DNA from 4 places in the Sodalis sp. RH14 genome. Region 3 is predicted to be linked to each of the others. Evidence: predicted binding sites of a transcription regulator. Region 3 holds the regulator's gene; each other region holds the start of a gene.
What was found. The regulator PurR, encoded in region 3, represses purine synthesis genes. The targets are predictions, from matches to a motif close to CANGCAAACGTTTGCNTG.
Positions count from the first base shown of each region.

Region 1: the regulator PurR is predicted to act here: its motif matches at 1,243-1,260, upstream of ACL2XQ_RS16750 (NCS2 family permease).
Region 2: the regulator PurR is predicted to act here: its motif matches at 2,070-2,087, upstream of purE (5-(carboxyamino)imidazole ribonucleotide mutase).
Region 4: the regulator PurR is predicted to act here: its motif matches at 1,520-1,537, upstream of cecR (transcriptional regulator CecR).

Region 1 is NZ_CP178739.1:3,684,187-3,688,532, forward strand. Features, by position in the region: gene ACL2XQ_RS16745 (substrate-binding domain-containing protein) at 1-904, opposite strand, end outside; gene ACL2XQ_RS16750 (NCS2 family permease) at 1,391-2,686, shown strand; partial or broken gene ACL2XQ_RS16755 (DNA-3-methyladenine glycosylase family protein) at 2,839-3,432, opposite strand; gene ACL2XQ_RS16760 (L-lactate dehydrogenase) at 3,586-4,346, shown strand, end outside.
Region 2 is NZ_CP178739.1:1,228,350-1,232,695, reverse strand. Features, by position in the region: gene cysS (cysteine--tRNA ligase) at 1-523, opposite strand, end outside; gene ppiB (peptidylprolyl isomerase B) at 814-1,308, shown strand; gene ACL2XQ_RS05420 (UDP-2,3-diacylglucosamine diphosphatase) at 1,318-2,043, shown strand; gene purE (5-(carboxyamino)imidazole ribonucleotide mutase) at 2,201-2,710, shown strand; gene purK (5-(carboxyamino)imidazole ribonucleotide synthase) at 2,707-3,783, shown strand; gene ACL2XQ_RS05405 (NADP-dependent isocitrate dehydrogenase) at 4,004-4,346, opposite strand, start outside.
Region 3 is NZ_CP178739.1:2,923,947-2,928,292, reverse strand. Features, by position in the region: gene ACL2XQ_RS13360 (Grx4 family monothiol glutaredoxin) at 1-34, opposite strand, end outside; gene ACL2XQ_RS13355 (NlpC/P60 family protein) at 446-1,339, shown strand; gene ACL2XQ_RS13350 (YnhF family membrane protein) at 1,403-1,492, opposite strand; gene purR (HTH-type transcriptional repressor PurR) at 1,730-2,746, shown strand; gene cfa (cyclopropane fatty acyl phospholipid synthase) at 3,192-4,343, shown strand.
Region 4 is NZ_CP178739.1:4,435,542-4,439,887, forward strand. Features, by position in the region: gene ACL2XQ_RS20240 (porin) at 1-925, shown strand, start outside; gene bhsA (multiple stress resistance protein BhsA) at 993-1,250, opposite strand; gene cecR (transcriptional regulator CecR) at 1,555-2,253, shown strand; gene hlyD (secretion protein HlyD) at 2,250-3,284, shown strand; gene ACL2XQ_RS20260 (ATP-binding cassette domain-containing protein) at 3,274-4,346, shown strand, end outside.

The DNA of each region.
Region 1 (4,346 bases), 760 kb from region 3:
CGCCGGTGCGTTTGGCATCATTCATCGGATCGATCAGGTCAGGATGCGCCGCCAGGAACAGCGTCATAAATCCCATATAGCCCTGCACCCCCTGGTTGGGATCGATGGCGGCGAACACCTGGCCCGCCTTGATCATATCCAGCACCTTGGCGTTCACGTCCACCGTTATCACCTTAACCTTACCGCCGTTTTCCACCACCGCCTGGGCGGCGCCGATGGCGGAACTGGCTTCCGGCATAAACAGCACCGACAGGTTGGGATGCGCCTGCAGGATAGACAGTACGGCGTTGTAGGCTTTCGACGGATCCTGATTGGTCGCCGCGCGGCCCACCAGTTTGATATCCGGGTAATGGGTTTTCATTTCGTCGATAAAGGCGCTGACCCGCCGGTCGTGATTGTCCTGGCCGGGATTTTCCAGCACCGCGTACTCCCCTTTGCCGTTAATGGCTTTGCCCATCAGGTCGGCGGCGGCGCGGCCTTCGCGAAAGTTATCGGAGGTAATATACGCGACGCGTTTGCTGTTGGGCGAATCGGCGGCAAAGGTCACCACCGGGATGCCGGCCTCCGCCGCCCGGTTAATCGGCTCGATAAAGGGATCGGGGTTCATCGGATGCAAAAAAATGCCGGCCGGTTTTTGCGCCAGTACCTGTTCAAAGCTGGCCAACTGCTGGTTGACGTCATACGCCGGCGTGCCGCCATACACCGTTTTACAGCCCAGCTGGTGCGCCGCCTGTTTGAACATCTCATACACCGGAAACCAATACTCCACGCCGGTGACCATCACATTCATATAATAGGTTTCGCCCGGCTTGCAGCGAAACTGGGGGCCGTCGTCAGCCGCAGCCTGGGCGCCGCCGACCAGGGCGGCAAGAAAAAGGGTCAACGCAAGCAGGTGTTTTATCATGGTATTTCCCCGGAAAACGATGGGTTGGCCTGGCTCAGCCGCGACGGCGAAACAACAACGGAACCACGAGCCCGGGAATCGCTGTAATTTATTTCATAAGAAAGAAATAAATTACACCGCTATGTATAGATAATGTGAAAAAAATGTTCAAGAAAGGGTTGATTTCTGATGCGTGAAGCGTGAGAGAGGTCAAAAAGACGTGCGGAAATGTGATGTCACGCAAGTCTGCCGAGGGTGGCCGCGACCCTGGCGCCACACCGGAGCGGCCGCGCCGCGCACCATAAAGGCGCCCACGCACCTTAATGGTGCGGCGACGGCACGCTTATGGTGCCGCCGTCCGCGCAACCGATTACGTTTTTGCTGCGGCAAATTTAGAATTACCTATATAATGCGCCTGCTTCACCCATTGCCGCCTTTGGCATGCGGTTGCAATAGTGGCATAGCGATTGCTTTGGCTGTGCAGACAACTTCAATGAGAAAACTCCCATGTTAGAAAAACTATTTCAATTAAAGGCCCATCGTACCAACGTACGAACCGAAATTCTGGCCGGGCTGACCACCTTTTTGGCAATGGCATATATTCTGTTTGTTAACCCGTCGATCCTGAGCGCCACCGGTATGGATAAAGGCTCGGTGTTTGTCGCCACCTGTCTGGCCGCCGCCATCGGTTCGGCGCTGATGGGCTTTATCGCCAACTACCCGATCGCGCTGGCGCCGGGCATGGGGCTAAACGCGTTCTTTACCTATACCGTGGTTTTACATATGGGTTATACCTGGCAGATTGCGCTGGGAGCGGTGTTTTTATCGGCGCTGATTTTCTTCGCGCTGTCGATTTTCAAGATCCGCGAGTGGATCATCACCAGCATTCCGTTGCCGCTGCGCTCGGGCATTGCCGCCGGGATTGGGTTATTCCTGGCCATTATCGCCCTTGAAGGCGCCGGCATCGTGGTCGCCAATCCGGCCACCCTGGTGGGCCTGGGCGATTTAGGCAAAGCGGGTCCGCTGTTCGCCATGTTGGGGTTTGTGCTGATTGTAGTGCTGGAAGCCCGCCGGGTGCCCGGCGCGGTGCTGATCGGCATCCTGGCGGTGACGTTCCTGTCCATCGCCATGGGTTACAGCCAATTTTTCGGCGTGATCTCCATGCCGCCGTCCATTGCGCCGACCTTTTTGCAGCTTGATATTCGCGGCGCGCTGAATATTTCCCTGGTAAGCGTGGTGTTCGCGTTCCTGTTCGTGGACGTGTTCGATAATTCCGGCACCCTGATAGGCGTAACCAAACGCGCCGGCCTGACCGACGAGGCGGGCAATATCCCGCGCATGGGTAAAGCGCTCATCGCCGACAGCGCCGCCGCGCTGTTCGGCTCGCTGCTCGGCACCTCCACCACCACCAGTTATATCGAGTCGGCAGCGGGCGTCAGCGCCGGCGGCCGTACCGGCCTGACCGCTATCGTGGTGGGCATCCTGTTTCTGCTCAGCCTGTTCTTCGCGCCGCTGGCCTCCAGCGTGCCGGCATTCGCCACCGCGCCCGCCCTGCTGTTTATCGCGGTGCTGATGACCTCGGGCCTGGCGGAAATCGACTGGAAGGACATCACCGTCGCGGCGCCCGTCACCGTCACCGCGCTGACCATGCCGCTGACCTACTCTATCGCCAACGGCATCGCCTTCGGCTTTATCACCTGGACGGTGGTAAAACTGCTGGCCGGACGCACCCGCGACCTGAACGCGGCGCTGATCGTGCTGTCAATTCTGTTTGTGATTAAGCTGGGCTGGCTCAGCGCCTGATTATCGTCTTCCCTCTACCCCGCCGGCGCCCGCCCGCGGGGTATTTTTTTGCCGTGATTCGGCCCGCCTGGGCATTATTTCGCCGCCGTTGCCGGTTCGGCGCTGCGCGCATCGCCAGGGACAATCGGAGCATGTATGCTGAACCCCGGCGCCGAACAGGCCCACAGATACAGCGAGGCGGTGGTGCCGTAAGGCGAATAGCGGCGGCGATAGCGTTCGAAGCGCTCGCGGGGCAGTTCCTTATGGCGGTACAGATTCATCATGCCGCGACGAATGGCCAGATCGCCCCAGCTCAGGATATCGGGCCTGCCGAGCGCAAAAATCATCAGCATTTCCGCCGTCCAGACCCCGATGCCCGGCAGGCGCGACAGGGTGGCGATCACTTCCGGGTCCGGGCGGGACGGCAGCGCCGCCAGATCCAGCTCGCCGCTCATGGCGGCGGTGGCGGCGCCCTTGATATAGAGCGCTTTTTTCATGGTCATGCCGCAGGACTGGATTTGCTCCGCGGTCAGGCTTTCCATGGCGGCGGGGGTAATGGCGCCCGCCAGCAGCGCCAGGCGGGCGTTTACCGTCAGGCCGGCCTTGGTGGAAATCTGCTGGTCGACAATATTCCTGACCAGGGCCGCGAACAGGTCCGGCATCAGGGGCCGCTCAATCATCCCGATGCGCTCGATGGCCTGCGCCATGCGTTTATCCCTTTTTGCCAGCCAGGACAGCTCTTTGGTGCCGTATTCAAATTTGTCCATAACGTCGCTCAATAGGTCTGGGTGAGGGAAACAGGGTCGCGTATAAGAATACCATTTTGTTAATCAGGCCATAATTCATTTAAAATTGTTAAACTGCGGCGGCATCGAGGCCGTGTGCCGGGTCACGTAACCCTTTTTCTCGAGGTAAAATGCATGAAACCACGTAAGGTGATGATTATCGGCGCGGGCAATGTCGGCTCTTCCGCTGCATATGCCCTGCTCAACCAGCAGTTTTGCGAGGAGATCATCCTGGTGGATTTAAACCAACAGCTGGTTGAAGGCCATCGCAAGGATCTGGCGGATGCGGCGGCATATATGCCCAGCCGTATCGTTATCAGCACCCGGCCGGCAACCGACTGCGCGGATGTCGATATCGCGGTGATTACCGTGTCCGGCGGCGGCCTGAAACCGGGGCAAACGCGGCTGGACGAGCTGGACGGCACCGCGCGCATCGTCGGCAACATCGTGCCGGAGATGATGCGCAACGGCTTCAAGGGAATTTTCCTCATCGCCACCAACCCGTGCGATATCATTACCTATCAGGTGTGGAAGCTGTCCGGCTTGCCGCGGCATCAGGTGCTGGGCACCGGCGTTTGGCTGGACACCACGCGTTTACGGCGCATCCTGGCGGAACAACTGGATATCGCCGCGCAAAGCGTGGACGCCTTTATCCTTGGCGAGCATGGCGATACGCAATTCCCGGTGTGGTCGCACTGCTCGGTATACGGCATGCCGCTTAATGAATACAGCCGGTTGAAAACCGGTCATGAGCTGGATTTCCCGGCGCTCGGCGAGCGGACGCGTCAGTTGGGTTTTGAAATCTATGCCCAAAAGGGCTGCACCGAATATGGCGTCGCCGGCACCATTACCGAAATTTGCCGCAACGTATTCACCAGCAGCCATCGCGCCCTGAC
Region 2 (4,346 bases), 1.7 Mb from region 3:
TGACATCGTCGATATCCACCCGGGCGCCGGCCTGCAACTGCTCGAGATCCTGACGCGATAACACGCCATAGGTGGGGTCGGAGTCCACAGCGAACATGACATCGCCGTTGGCGGCCTGGTAGGCATGGTTTTTTTGCAGCAAGACCGCCACGATGTCGATGATATCGGCCATGTGCAAGGTCGCGCGTGGTTCTTCATCCGGACGCAGAATATTCAGGCTGTCGAAGTCCCGGTGCATTTCAGCGATCATACGGCCGGTAAGCGTATCGATGCTTTCATCGTTGGCATGGGCCCGTTTGATGATCTTGTCGTCAATATCGGTGATGTTACGCACATACTTCACCTCATAACCTTTAAAACGCAGGTACCGGGTAACGACGTCGAAGGCGACAAACGTCCGGCCGTGGCCGATATGACAAAGGTCATAAACGGTGATGCCGCACACGTACATACCGACTTTACCGGCATGAATGGGTTGGAAATCCTCTTTTTGACGTGTCAGGGTATTATAAATCTTCAGCATCGACATTCATTCCATGGTGTTAACGGGTACGTGTGTATAGCGACAAGTTGAGACAGGGTATTTTCCAACAGCGTATTGAACCCTGAAGGCGTCGGTAATGCAAGGACGGGGCCCTGGTTTTCAAACGGCGGGTTATCCCCGGCCAACAGCACGGCCTGGCTTGCCAGAATAACAGAAATGGTCATCCGCTGCGGTGAATGCTGACTCCATGGCAGACTTATGTTATAAATCCAGTCTGCTTGATCACTTCGTGTGAGCAACTCTTTTACCGACTCGTAGGACAACTATTTATGGTCACTCTTCATACCAATCACGGCGATATCGTTATTAAGACCTTCGCCGACAAAGCGCCGTTAACCGTTGAGAACTTCCTGACCTATTGCCGTGACGGCTTTTATGATAATACCATTTTCCATCGCGTTATTAATGGTTTCATGATCCAGGGCGGCGGTTTTGAACCCGGCATGACGCAGAAAAAAACCCGCGCCACCGTGAAAAACGAAGCCAACAATGGCCTGAAGAACAATCGCGGCACCCTGGCCATGGCCCGCACCAACGATCCGCATTCCGCCACCGCGCAATTCTTTATTAACCTGGTGGATAACGACTTCCTGAACTTCCGTTCCGAACGCCCGGACGGTTGGGGATATTGCGTTTTCGCCGAAGTAACCGACGGTATGGATGTAGTCGATAAGATTAAAAACGTGGCGACCGGCAACAGCGGCCCGCATCAGGATGTACCGAAAGAAGATGTGATCATAACCGGCGTGACCGTAGACGAATAAATCGTTGCCATGGCAACCCTGTTTGTTGCGGATATTCATCTTAGCGTCCAGGAACCGGCGATTACCGCCGGTTTTCTGCATTTTTTGCAACGGCAGGCCGTCCACGCCGACGCGCTCTATATCCTGGGCGATTTGTTCGAAGCCTGGATTGGCGATGACGACCCTTCCCCGCTGCACGGCGAGATAGCCGCGGCGCTGAATGCGCTGGCGCTTCGGGGAATACCCTGTTTTTTTATCCACGGCAACCGGGATTTCCTGCTGGGCCGGGATTTTGCCGCCGCCAGCGGCATGACGCTGCTGCCGGAAGAACAACTGCTTACCCTGTACGGCCGGTCGGTGCTGGTCCTGCACGGCGATACGCTGTGTACCGATGATCAGGCTTATCAACGCTACCGCCGGCGGATCAATCAACGTTGGCTGCAGCGCCTGTTCCTGGCGCTGCCGCTGAGATGGCGCCTGCGCATTGCCGGACGGATGCGGGCCAGCAGCCAGCGCGCCAATATGACGAAATCCCAGACGATTATGGACGTCAGCCAAGAGGCGGTTACCGCCGCGCTTGTGCGTCATGGGACCGATTGGATGATCCATGGCCATACCCACCGGCCGGCGATCCATGCCGTGCAGACCGCGGCGGGCATCGCCCATCGCGCGGTACTGGGCGCCTGGCATCTTCAGGGGTCGATGATCCGGGTTACCGGGGCCAGCGTCGAGTTGATTGAGTTCCCCTTCGATTAAGCGGCGCAATTTATAGCGCCGGCGGCTACGCAACCGTTTTCCTCTCCAGGCGCACATGATATGCTCTACGCCCTCTTCTTTCTGATAGCCTGCGCGGACGCATTGCGGCGCAGGCTGTGGGAGAGCGGTCGGCAACATTTACAGGAGCACCACGCGCATGCAATCCAATCTTGCCCCGGCAAAAATCGCCATCGTCATGGGGTCCAAAAGCGACTGGGCCACGATGCAATTCGCCGCTGACATTCTCGCCACGCTGCAGCTTGCCTGTCATGTGGAGATCGTCTCGGCGCATCGCACCCCCGACAAGCTCTTCCGCTTTGCTGAACAGGCATCCGCCGCCGGGTTTGAAGTGATTATCGCCGGCGCGGGCGGTGCCGCCCATCTGCCCGGCATGCTGGCGGCAAAAACGCTGGTGCCGGTACTTGGCGTGCCGGTGCAGAGCGCGGCATTAAGCGGCGTCGACAGCCTCTATTCCATTGTCCAGATGCCGCGCGGCGTGCCGGTGGGTACCCTGGCGATCGGCAAGGCCGGCGCGGCCAACGCCGCACTGCTGGCGGCGCAGATCCTGGCGTTGCACGATCGGGAATTATCCGCCCGGCTGGCGGCCTGGCGTGTGGCGCAGACTGACGAGGTGCTGGCGCATCCCGATCCGCGGGAGGAAGCATGAAACCGGTTTGTATCCTGGGCAACGGCCAGCTTGGGCGCATGCTGCGCCAGGCCGGCGAGCCGCTGGGCATTGCAGTCTTCCCGGTGGGGCTTGACGCCGATCCCGGCTCGGTGCCGGTGGCGCAAAGCGTGATTACCGCCGAGATCGAGCGCTGGCCGCAGACCCCCCTTACCCGCGAGCTGGCCCAGCATAATGCCTTTGTTAACCGCGATATTTTCCCGCGGCTTGCCGACCGGCTGACGCAAAAACAGCTGCTGGACAGCCTGAGGCTTGCCACCGCGCCCTGGGAAGAACTGACCGCGGCGGCGCAATGGCCGCAGGTGTTTGCCTCCTTTGGCGACCTGGCCATCGTCAAGCGGCGCGTGGGCGGCTATGACGGGCGCGGCCAATGGCGTCTCGTACCCGGCGAAGAGGCGGCGCTGCCCCAGGAGTGCTACGGCAGTTGTATCGTTGAGCGCGGTATCGCCTTTTCCGGCGAAGTTTCGCTGATCGGCGCCCGCGGCCATAACGGCGACAGGGTATTTTATCCGCTGACGCATAACCTGCATCAGGACGGCATCCTGCGCACCAGCGTGGTTTTTGCCCGGCCGGACGACAGATTGCAGCGCCGGGCCGAGAGCATGCTCTCGGCAATAATGCATGAACTAAAATATGTCGGCGTGATGGCGATGGAATGTTTTATCGACGGCGATGATCTGTTGATTAACGAGCTGGCGCCACGGGTGCACAACAGTGGGCACTGGACGCAAAACGGCGCGTCCATCAGCCAGTTCGAGCTGCACCTGCGCGCCATCCTCGGCCTGCCGATGCCTAAACCCGCCGTCACGGCACCGTCGGTGATGGTTAATCTTATCGGCACCGACTGCAACGCCGAATGGCTGGCCGAGCCGCTGGTCCATCTGCATTGGTATGAAAAAGAGGTGCGCCCGGGGCGTAAGGTCGGCCACCTGAATCTTAACCATAGCGATCCCGCCGCGCTGAGCCTGGCGTTGGAACATCTCGCTCCAATGCTACCAGTGGAGTATTACAGCGGGCTGGAATGGGCGCGGCAAAAACTGGCCGAATTGGGCTGAAAGATCGCGGAGAGACTCACTTAAAAAGGCCCCGGCGGGGGCGGTGAAGTTCATGCCAGGCCGGTGGGGTTTCCGCCGGCCATGCATCGAGCGCCCCCTGTATTGCCCGGCGCAGGCAATACAGGAATACACCTAAGCCTTGCACATGAAATAGTTGCCCAGGCGGCATGCATCACACCGCCGGCAAAATTGTCCCCCAAATAACATCACGCTTTGCGCATCAGACCATAAAATCTTTCAGCGCGCCATTAAGCGTGGCGCTTGGGCACATGGCCCGGCTGGCCAATTCCGGCGACGGATGATAATACCCGCCGATATCAACCGCCTTGCCCTGCACCTGGTTTAACTCGGCGACAATCTGGCCTTCGTGTTCGGCAAGGGTTTTCGCCAAGGGGGCAAACTGATCGCGCAGCTCGGCATCCTCATCCTGCCCCGCCAGCGCCTGCGCCCAATACAGCGCCAGGTAGAAATGGCTGCCGCGATTGTCCAGCTCGCCGGTTTTACGCGAAGGCGATTTGTTGGTATCCAGGAATTTACCGTTGGCCTGATCGAGCGTTTTCGCC
Region 3 (4,346 bases):
CTATCTGCTGCTGAATTTTTTCAATCGTCGTCATTGTCTCGCTTCCTCAAGCCAGCATCTGGCCTTATCTGCACTGTGCGGGATTACACGCAGTCTCTTCATTTTAGCCACTACCGGCTAAACAAATAAACGTTTTTTTGCCGGCCCGCGCGGTAAAGGCGCGTCAATTCACTCCCGGCCCGCCCACGTAGGACAGGCAATACTATCACTGTAGCGGCTTTTACCCCCTGCCGCCGAACAAAACGGGCTGAAACATTCGGTGCACACCCTCAAAATATGTTGAATAAAGCGCCGCTGAACGCTGTTAAATGCAGCAAAATCGAACTTATTCACGTTTATACACAATAAGTAGTGAATTGATGATGCAATGACGAGGTAAATAGCTTAAATTCCTGTGAGGTGTTGATAACCCCCTATTTTGGGCCACATAAGGATAGCGTTTATCATGCGTTTATGCTTTACGCTTTTTGTGTTGCTTTTTACCCAGTTGTTTTTGAACCTGGCACATGCCGCGCCGAGCGCCGGCGTCAATGCCGATCAGCGCAAATCCCAGGCAGCGGCGGCAAAAACCGGCGACCGGCGCAAACGCAAACCGGTAAAAATAGCCAAGAAAAGCAAACCTGTCGCCAGCGCGCCCGCCGTCAGTGAAAAAGCCAGCATTAAAAAATCGCCGGAACCGGCGCATGAAAAAGCCGGCGTGAAACGGCCTTTGGAACCCGCGGTGGCGAAAACCGGCGCGAAGAAAAGCAAAACGTCCCCTCTTGCCAAGGCATCAAAAACCACGGCGACGAAAAAAATAGCCTCCTTCACTCCGCCGAAAAAAGGCTATAAAAAAGGTTACGGCCGGCACCGGATGATAAAAGATCAGGCGGCGGTAGAACTGGTGGCCAACGATCAGCCGATAAAGATGAGCGAGAGCCATAAGAAACGCTACCAGACCGCCAAGCTTACCGCCATGAATAAACTCCTCTCCCAAATGGGCAAGCCTTACCGTTGGGGCGGCATGTCGCCTAATACCGGCTTTGACTGCAGCGGCCTGATTTATTACGCCTACAAGGATGTGGTACGCATCCATATGCCGCGCACCGCCAACGAAATGTACCACCTGCGCGACGCAGCGCCGGTTAAGAAAGACGAGCTGGAAAGCGGCGACCTGGTCTTTTTCCATATTTCCAATCGCGGCGCGGCGGATCACGTCGGCGTCTATCTTGGCAATGGTCGCTTTATCCAGTCGCCCCGCACCGGCAGCGATATCCGTATCAGCTATCTGAGTGAGGATTATTGGCAGGATCATTACGTGGGCGCCCGCCGGGTGGTCACGCCGAAAAATATCCGCTGAAGGCGCGCCGGAAAAAAAAGAGGAGCCAAGGCTCCTCTTTTTTATATCTGAACCGAGAGGGTGTCAGTTCATGACGGCGGTAAAGCTGAAGACAATAATCACCAGCAGCGAGAACACCGTGGTCAGTAACGACATTTTTAAATCGCTGTCCATTCTATCTCCTTAACGTAAACCAGGGCGCCGGCCTTATCCACCGGCCCGCAGAGCAGTTATCGTCAGTTTGCCATAACAGCGATGAAAAAGCTTGCTCCCAACCTGTAGCCGCCACATTTAACACTTTCACTTTGGCGCGGGATGAACGAAAATTAACGGTTAATTCCACAGCGTCGGAAAGTGCTTGCGCCTTCGACAGACATTATTCCAGCCAGGGCGTACGGGAGTATCAAAGGCATGGCAACCATTAAAGATGTGGCAAAACGCGCTAATGTATCGACAACCACCGTTTCGCATGTGATCAATAAAACCCGTTTTGTTGCGCAAGACACTCAAATTGCCGTGCTGGACGCCATTAAACAACTGCATTATTCACCCAGCGCCGTGGCGCGCAGCCTGAAGGTCAATCGCACCAAGTCCATCGGCCTGCTCGCCAGCACCAGCGAGGCGCCCTATTTCGCCGAAATTATCGAGGCGATTGAGCACCATTGCTTTGCTCGCGGTTATACCCTGATATTGTGCAATTCGCACAATGATCTCGAAAAACAGCGCGCCTATCTGGCGATGCTGGCGCAAAAGCGCGTCGACGGCCTGCTGGTGATGTGCGCCGAGTATCCCGAAACGCTGCTGGATATGCTTGAGGAATATCAGCATATCCCCATGGTGGTCATGGATTGGGGTGAGGCTCGCCGTGATTTTACCGACACCATTATCGATAACGCCTTTGCCGGCGGTTATATGGCGACGCAATATTTGCTTAAACGCGGCCATCGCGCCATCGGCGCCATTCCCGGACAGCTGGCGCGCAACACCGGCGGCGGCCGCCACCGCGGCTATCTGCATGCCATGGCGGAGGCCGGCATCCCGTTAAACGACCGCTGGATTGTGCAAGGCAATTTCGAGCCTGAATCCGGCTACCTGGCGATGAAACAAATCCTGGCGCAAACGCCGCGTCCCACCGCGGTCTTCTGCGGCGGCGACATTATGGCCATGGGCGCACTGTGCGCCATTAATGAAATGGGCCTGAGCGTACCTGAGGATATTTCTATCATCGGCTACGACAACGTGCGCAATTCGTGCTTTTTCAGCCCGGCGCTGACCACCATCCATCAGCCTAAAGAGGATTTGGGCGAGGCGGCGCTTACCATGCTGCTCGATAGGATTACCAGCAAACGCGAGAACGCCAAAACCATCGAAGTCCATCCGTCGCTGATTGAACGCCGTTCGGTCGCAGACGGTCCCTTCCCCGCTTAAGGCCACGCGCCAGGCCCGGGCAACGGGCTGGCGCCTCCAGGGTCTGTTGCTATGTAAAGCGCCGTCCGCCTCGGACACAAGATTTTTCATATAATGATCTCTGCGCAAAGAGTTATTGTTTCAGCGAGAAATCATTAAGTTATAATGGGAAATACATTAGCGCGTTAGCTATTGTCTAAATTAAAATGCAGGCTTATACTCAATATCGTTAACAATTATAACGAGTTGTCTAATAAATTTGTATAAAAGTATGTCGTGTTTTCCAACATGACATCACCCTTTTATAAAGCGCCCGGCTAAGTCGCAGTCTAAGGTTTACTTTATATTCCTCTGTTGATGGTGATACTTCAGACACCACGGATAACCGTGGATTCTTATAAAGCCCGCAGGCATGGTGAGTGCTTTTCCTGACGGGGCACTGCAGAAGAAAGGTGATGGAGAAGCTATGAGTTCCTCGTGCGTTGAAGACCTGAGCTTTCATGATAATGATTGGTACCGTATCGTCCATGAATTGCTCTCTGAAGCCGGTATTGAACTCAATGGTTCAAGACCATTTGATATCCGAATCAAGAATCCGGGATTTTTTAAGCGCGTATTGCAGGATGGATCTTTGGGATTGGGCGAGAGTTACATGGATGGCTGGTGGGAGTGTGAGCGGCTGGACATTTTTTTCCAGCGTGTTCTCAGGGCGGGTCTGGAGAATAAACTTCCGCATCATTTAAAAGATACCTTACGCATTGCCGCCGCCCGGCTGATGAACCTCCAGTCGCGCAAGCGGGCCTGGATCGTGGGCAAAGAACATTACGATTTGGGTAACGATCTGTTTGAAAAGATGCTCGATCCCTATATGCAATATTCCTGCGGCTACTGGAAACAGGCGACCACCCTCGAGGAAGCCCAGCAGGATAAGCTGAAGATGATTTGCGAAAAACTGCAGCTGCGACCCGGCCTGACGCTGCTGGACGTGGGCTGCGGCTGGGGCGGGCTTGCCGCCTACGCGGCCAGGAATTATGGCGTATCGGTACAGGGCGTCACTATCTCTGCCGAGCAGCAAAAGCTGGCGCAAACGCGCTGCGAGGGATTGGATGTCACCATTTTGCTGCAGGACTATCGCGATCTGGATATGCAATTTGACCGTATTGTTTCAGTCGGCATGTTCGAACACGTAGGCCCCAAGAATTACGCCACCTATTTCGACGTTATCGATCGCAACCTGAAACGGGATGGCCTGTTCCTGCTGCATACCATCGGCTCGAATATCACCGATATGAATGTCGACCCGTGGATTAATAAGTATATTTTCCCCAACGGCTGCCTGCCGTCGGTACAGCAAATTGCCCATGCCAGCGAAAAGCATTTTGTTATGGAAGACTGGCATAACTTCGGCTCTGATTACGACAAAACGCTCATGGCCTGGTATGAACGTTTTGTCGCCGCCTGGCCGGCGCTGTCCAACAAATACTCCGACCGTTTTTACCGTATGTTCAGTTATTACCTGAATGCCTGCGCGGGGGCATTCCGCGCGCGCAATATCCATTTATGGCAGGTATTATTCAGCCCGGAAGGCGTGGATGGCGGTATTCGCGTACCCCGTTAATAC
Region 4 (4,346 bases), 1.5 Mb from region 3:
CGGCGACCAAAGTTACATGCGTTTTGGCTTCAAAGGCCAGACCCAGATTAACGACACCTTGACCGGTTACGGCCAATGGGAATACAATGTTCAGGCCAACCATACTGAAGGCGGCACCGACGCGCTGACCGGCACCAAAACCCGTTTGGGCTTTGCCGGCTTGAAACTGAAAGACTACGGCTCAATCGACTACGGCCGCAACTGGGGCATCGCTTATGATGTCGCGGCGATAACCGATACCGCGCCAATCTTCGATGACCTGACCTACAGCGCCGCCGACGTGTTTATGGGCGGCCGTACCACCGGCGTGGCCACTTATCGCAACAACAACTTCTTCGGCCTGGTCGACGGTCTGAAATTTGGCTTGCAATACCAGGGCGCCAACGACGAAAATTCCGGTAACGCCCGTGCCGCCAACAAATCCAACGGCGACGGTTACGGCGCATCGGCGTCTTATACCTTTGATTTCGGCCTGTCGGTACTCGGCACTTATGCCTCGTCCAACCGCACCCAGCCGCAAAACAGCCTGGCTCTCGGTAACGGCGACAAAGCCGACGTCTGGGCGGGCGGCTTGAAATATGACAATTCCGGCGTCTATGCCGCCGCGTTGTACGGCGAAACGCATAACTACACCCCGATCACCGGCGGCTACGCCAATAAAACCAAGAACTTCGAAGCCATCGCTTCTTATCTGTTCGATTTTGGCCTGAAACCGATGTTCGGTTACTTCCAGTCCAAGGCCAGCGATGTTGAAGGCATCGGCGATGTCGATCTGGTGAAATACTATGACGCGTCCCTGACCTATTTCTTCAACAAGAATATCAATGCGTATGTTGATTATAAAATCAACCGTCTCAGCGAAGACAATAAGCTGGGCATCGCCGACGATGACCAGGTCGGCCTGGGCTTGACCTATCAGTTCTAAGGTTTATCAAACGCAAAAAAAAGCGGCCCTGCGGCCGCTTTTTTTATGCTGTTTTTTTACGTTGAGCTTATTTATACAGCTCGGCGCTGCCGCGCAGGGTGTCATTACCGCCGGCGCCGATAATACGATACGAGGTGGCGTTGGCGGCATCGGCCTTGGCGGCCAGCTGGGATTCCAGATCGGACAGGTTACTGGTGGTGGATGACGATACCACGCCGATGGAATGTTCGCCGGCGGGACGGCTGGTGACTTCCTGGGCGGCGAAGGCGCCGGCGGAAACGGTGCTGAATACGATGGCTGCGATGGCAAGTGTCAGGTTTTTCATAATGTCTGTTCTCATGGTATGAAGCATTAATGGACTGGACGTTAATTTGTTAACGTTCGATAAGTAAATAATAGACATCTTGGCGCTGCAGATCAAGTAATATTTTATCAATCATTAACTAATTACCTAAAGTACTGTAAAGACCGGTGAATATGTTGGCATCGCCGTGTCTGTTTGTTTCCCCGGTCAGGAAACGTCATCCTTGACGCGGCCAGCCGCCTAAATAAATCACGGCGGTCCTTTACAGCGAACCGGGCGGGGGTTAAAGTTAATCAAACGTTTGACTTATTTTATTGGAGCCACCATGCCCCCTTCTCCGGCCCCCACCGCGCGCGGCGAACAGGCGAAAGCCCAGCTGATCGCCGCCGGCATTACCTTATTTGGCGAAAAAGGCCCGCAAACCGCCACCACGCGCGAAATCGCCCAGTTGTCCGGGCAAAATATCGCGGCGATTTTTTATTATTTCGGCTCCAAGGAAGGGCTGTACCTGGCGGTCGCGCAATGGATTGCGGATTTTATCGCCCAGTCCCTGCATTCACAGGCGCAACAAATTGATGCGCTGCTGGCGCAGCCGGAGGTGGATGCCGGGCAGTGCCGGCGTTATCTGCATGAGTCCCTGCTGACCATGACCGGGCTGCTGGCCCGCAGCGAAACGCTGAATCTGAGTAAAATCATCTCGCGGGAGCAGCTCTCCCCCACTGGGGCCTACGCCATTATCCACCAGCAGGCGATTGCGCCGATGCATCAGCGCATCACCCGGCTGGTGGCGGGTTTTACCGGCTGCGATCCGCTGTCGGTCGCCACCATCGTCCACACGCATGCCCTGCTGGGCGAAGTGCTGGCGTTCCGGCTGGCGCGGGAAACCATCCTGCTGCGCACCGGATGGAGCGACCTGGGCCCGGCGCAGGTTACCCAGATCAACCAGGTGCTGACACAGCATATCGATTGGTTCCTTCATGGATTGCGGGCCGAACAGGCCGGCCACACAGGCAAAAAATCATGAATAAAAAAAGTATCACCGCGGCCGTCATCGTTATCGCGCTGCTGGGCGCGGCGATCTATGGCGTCATGTACTACCACCGCCAGCAAAACCGGCCGTTGACCCTTTACGGCAATGTGGATATCCGCACCGTTAACCTTGGTTTCCGCGTCGGCGGCCGTCTGGCTCAGTTGGCGGTGGATGAAGGCGATGTGGTGCATCCCGGCCAGGTGCTGGCGAAACTGGACGATGCGCCGTATCGCAACGCCCTCGCGCAGGCCCAGGCCAATGTGGACAGCGCCAGGGCCAAACTGGATTTATCCCGCTCCGGGTATCGCAACGAAGAAATCGCCCAAGTGCGCTCGCAGATGGCGCAGTTGCAGGCCGCCTTCAATTATGCCGACAGTTTTTACCATCGCCAGCAGGGCGCCTGGGCCAAACGGGCCATTTCCGCCGACCAGCTGGAGGACGCGCTGACCGCCAGCAACCAGGCCAAGGCCAACCTGCAGGCGGCCAGGGATAAGCTGCAACAGTACCTGGCCGGCAACCGGCCGCAGGAGATCGCCTCCGCCGAAGCGGATCTCGCCCAGGCGCAGGCGGCGCGTGACCAGGCCGCCCTGGATGCAACCGATACCATGCTGGCGGCGCCCTCGGGCGGCACTATCCTGACCCGGGCGCAGGAGGTCGGCAGCATGCTTGGCGCCGGCGACACCGTATTTACCCTTTCCCTGACGCGGCCGGTGTGGGTGCGCGCCTATATCGATGAACGCAACCTCAACCAGGCGGTGCCCGGCACCCGGATTATCATTCGCGCCGACGGCCTGCCGGACAAGGCCTATCACGGTAAAATCGGCTTTGTCTCGCCGACGGCGGAGTTCACGCCTAAAAACGTGGAAACGCCGGAACTGCGCACCGATTTGGTGTATCGCCTGCGGATTATCGTCACCGATGCCGACGACCGGCTGCGCCAGGGCATGCCGGTGACCCTGGATTTCGCCGACGGCCAGGAGCCAACCGCGGCACAGCCCGCCGGCGGGAATGTTTATGCCCGCTAACCAGATTGTGCTGGATGCGCTGGAGAAACGCTTTGCGTCCCTGGCGAAACCGGCGGTGGCCAGCCTTACCATCACCCTGCAAAGCGGCGGGGTCACCGGGCTGGTCGGCCCGGACGGCGCGGGCAAGACCACGCTGCTGCGCATGCTGGCCGGCCTGCTGACGCCAAGCCAGGGCACCCTGCGCGTGGCCGGATTGGATCCGGTGGGCGACGACGCCGGCCTGCACGCCATCCTTGGCTATATGCCGCAGAAGTTCGGGCTGTATGAAGACCTGACGGTGATGGAAAACCTGACGCTGTACGCCAGCCTGCGCGGCATTACCGGCGAACAGCGCCGGCACACCTTCGAGCGCCTGCTGGCTTTTACCGCGCTGGCGCCCTTTACCACCCGGCTGGCGGGCAAGCTGTCGGGGGGAATGAAACAAAAACTCGGCCTGGCATGCACGCTGATAGGCCAGCCCAAGGTGCTGTTGCTCGACGAGCCGGGGGTCGGGGTGGATCCCATTTCCCGCCGCGAGCTGTGGCGCATGGTGCATGAACTGGCCGACGACGGCATGCTGATCCTGTGGAGCACCTCATACCTGGACGAAGCGGAACAGTGCCGCGAGGTGCTGCTGATGAACCAAGGGGAACTGATCTATAGCGGCGCGCCCAAAGCGTTGACGGCGACCATGGCGGGCCGCACGTGGCTGGCCCATGACGCCGCCGGCACCAACCGCCAGCTGCTGCGGCGCGCGCTGCGGCTGGAACAAATAGGCGACGGCGTCATCCAGGGCAAAGCCGTGCGCCTGATCCTGAAAAAAGACGCCGACCGGTCGGGCCTGGGCCGGGCGCTCGGCTTGTCCGATGCGGATATCGAGGAAACGGCGCCGCGTTTCGAGGATGCCTTTATCGATCTGCTGGGCGGCGGCCCGGCCACCCAACAGGCGCTGGCGGATATTATGCCGCAGGTAACCGGCGACCGGCATGAAACGGTGATCGAGGCCCGGGGGCTAACCAAGAGGTTCGGTGATTTTGCCGCGACCGATAACGTGGATTTCACGGTGACCCGGGGGGAAATTTT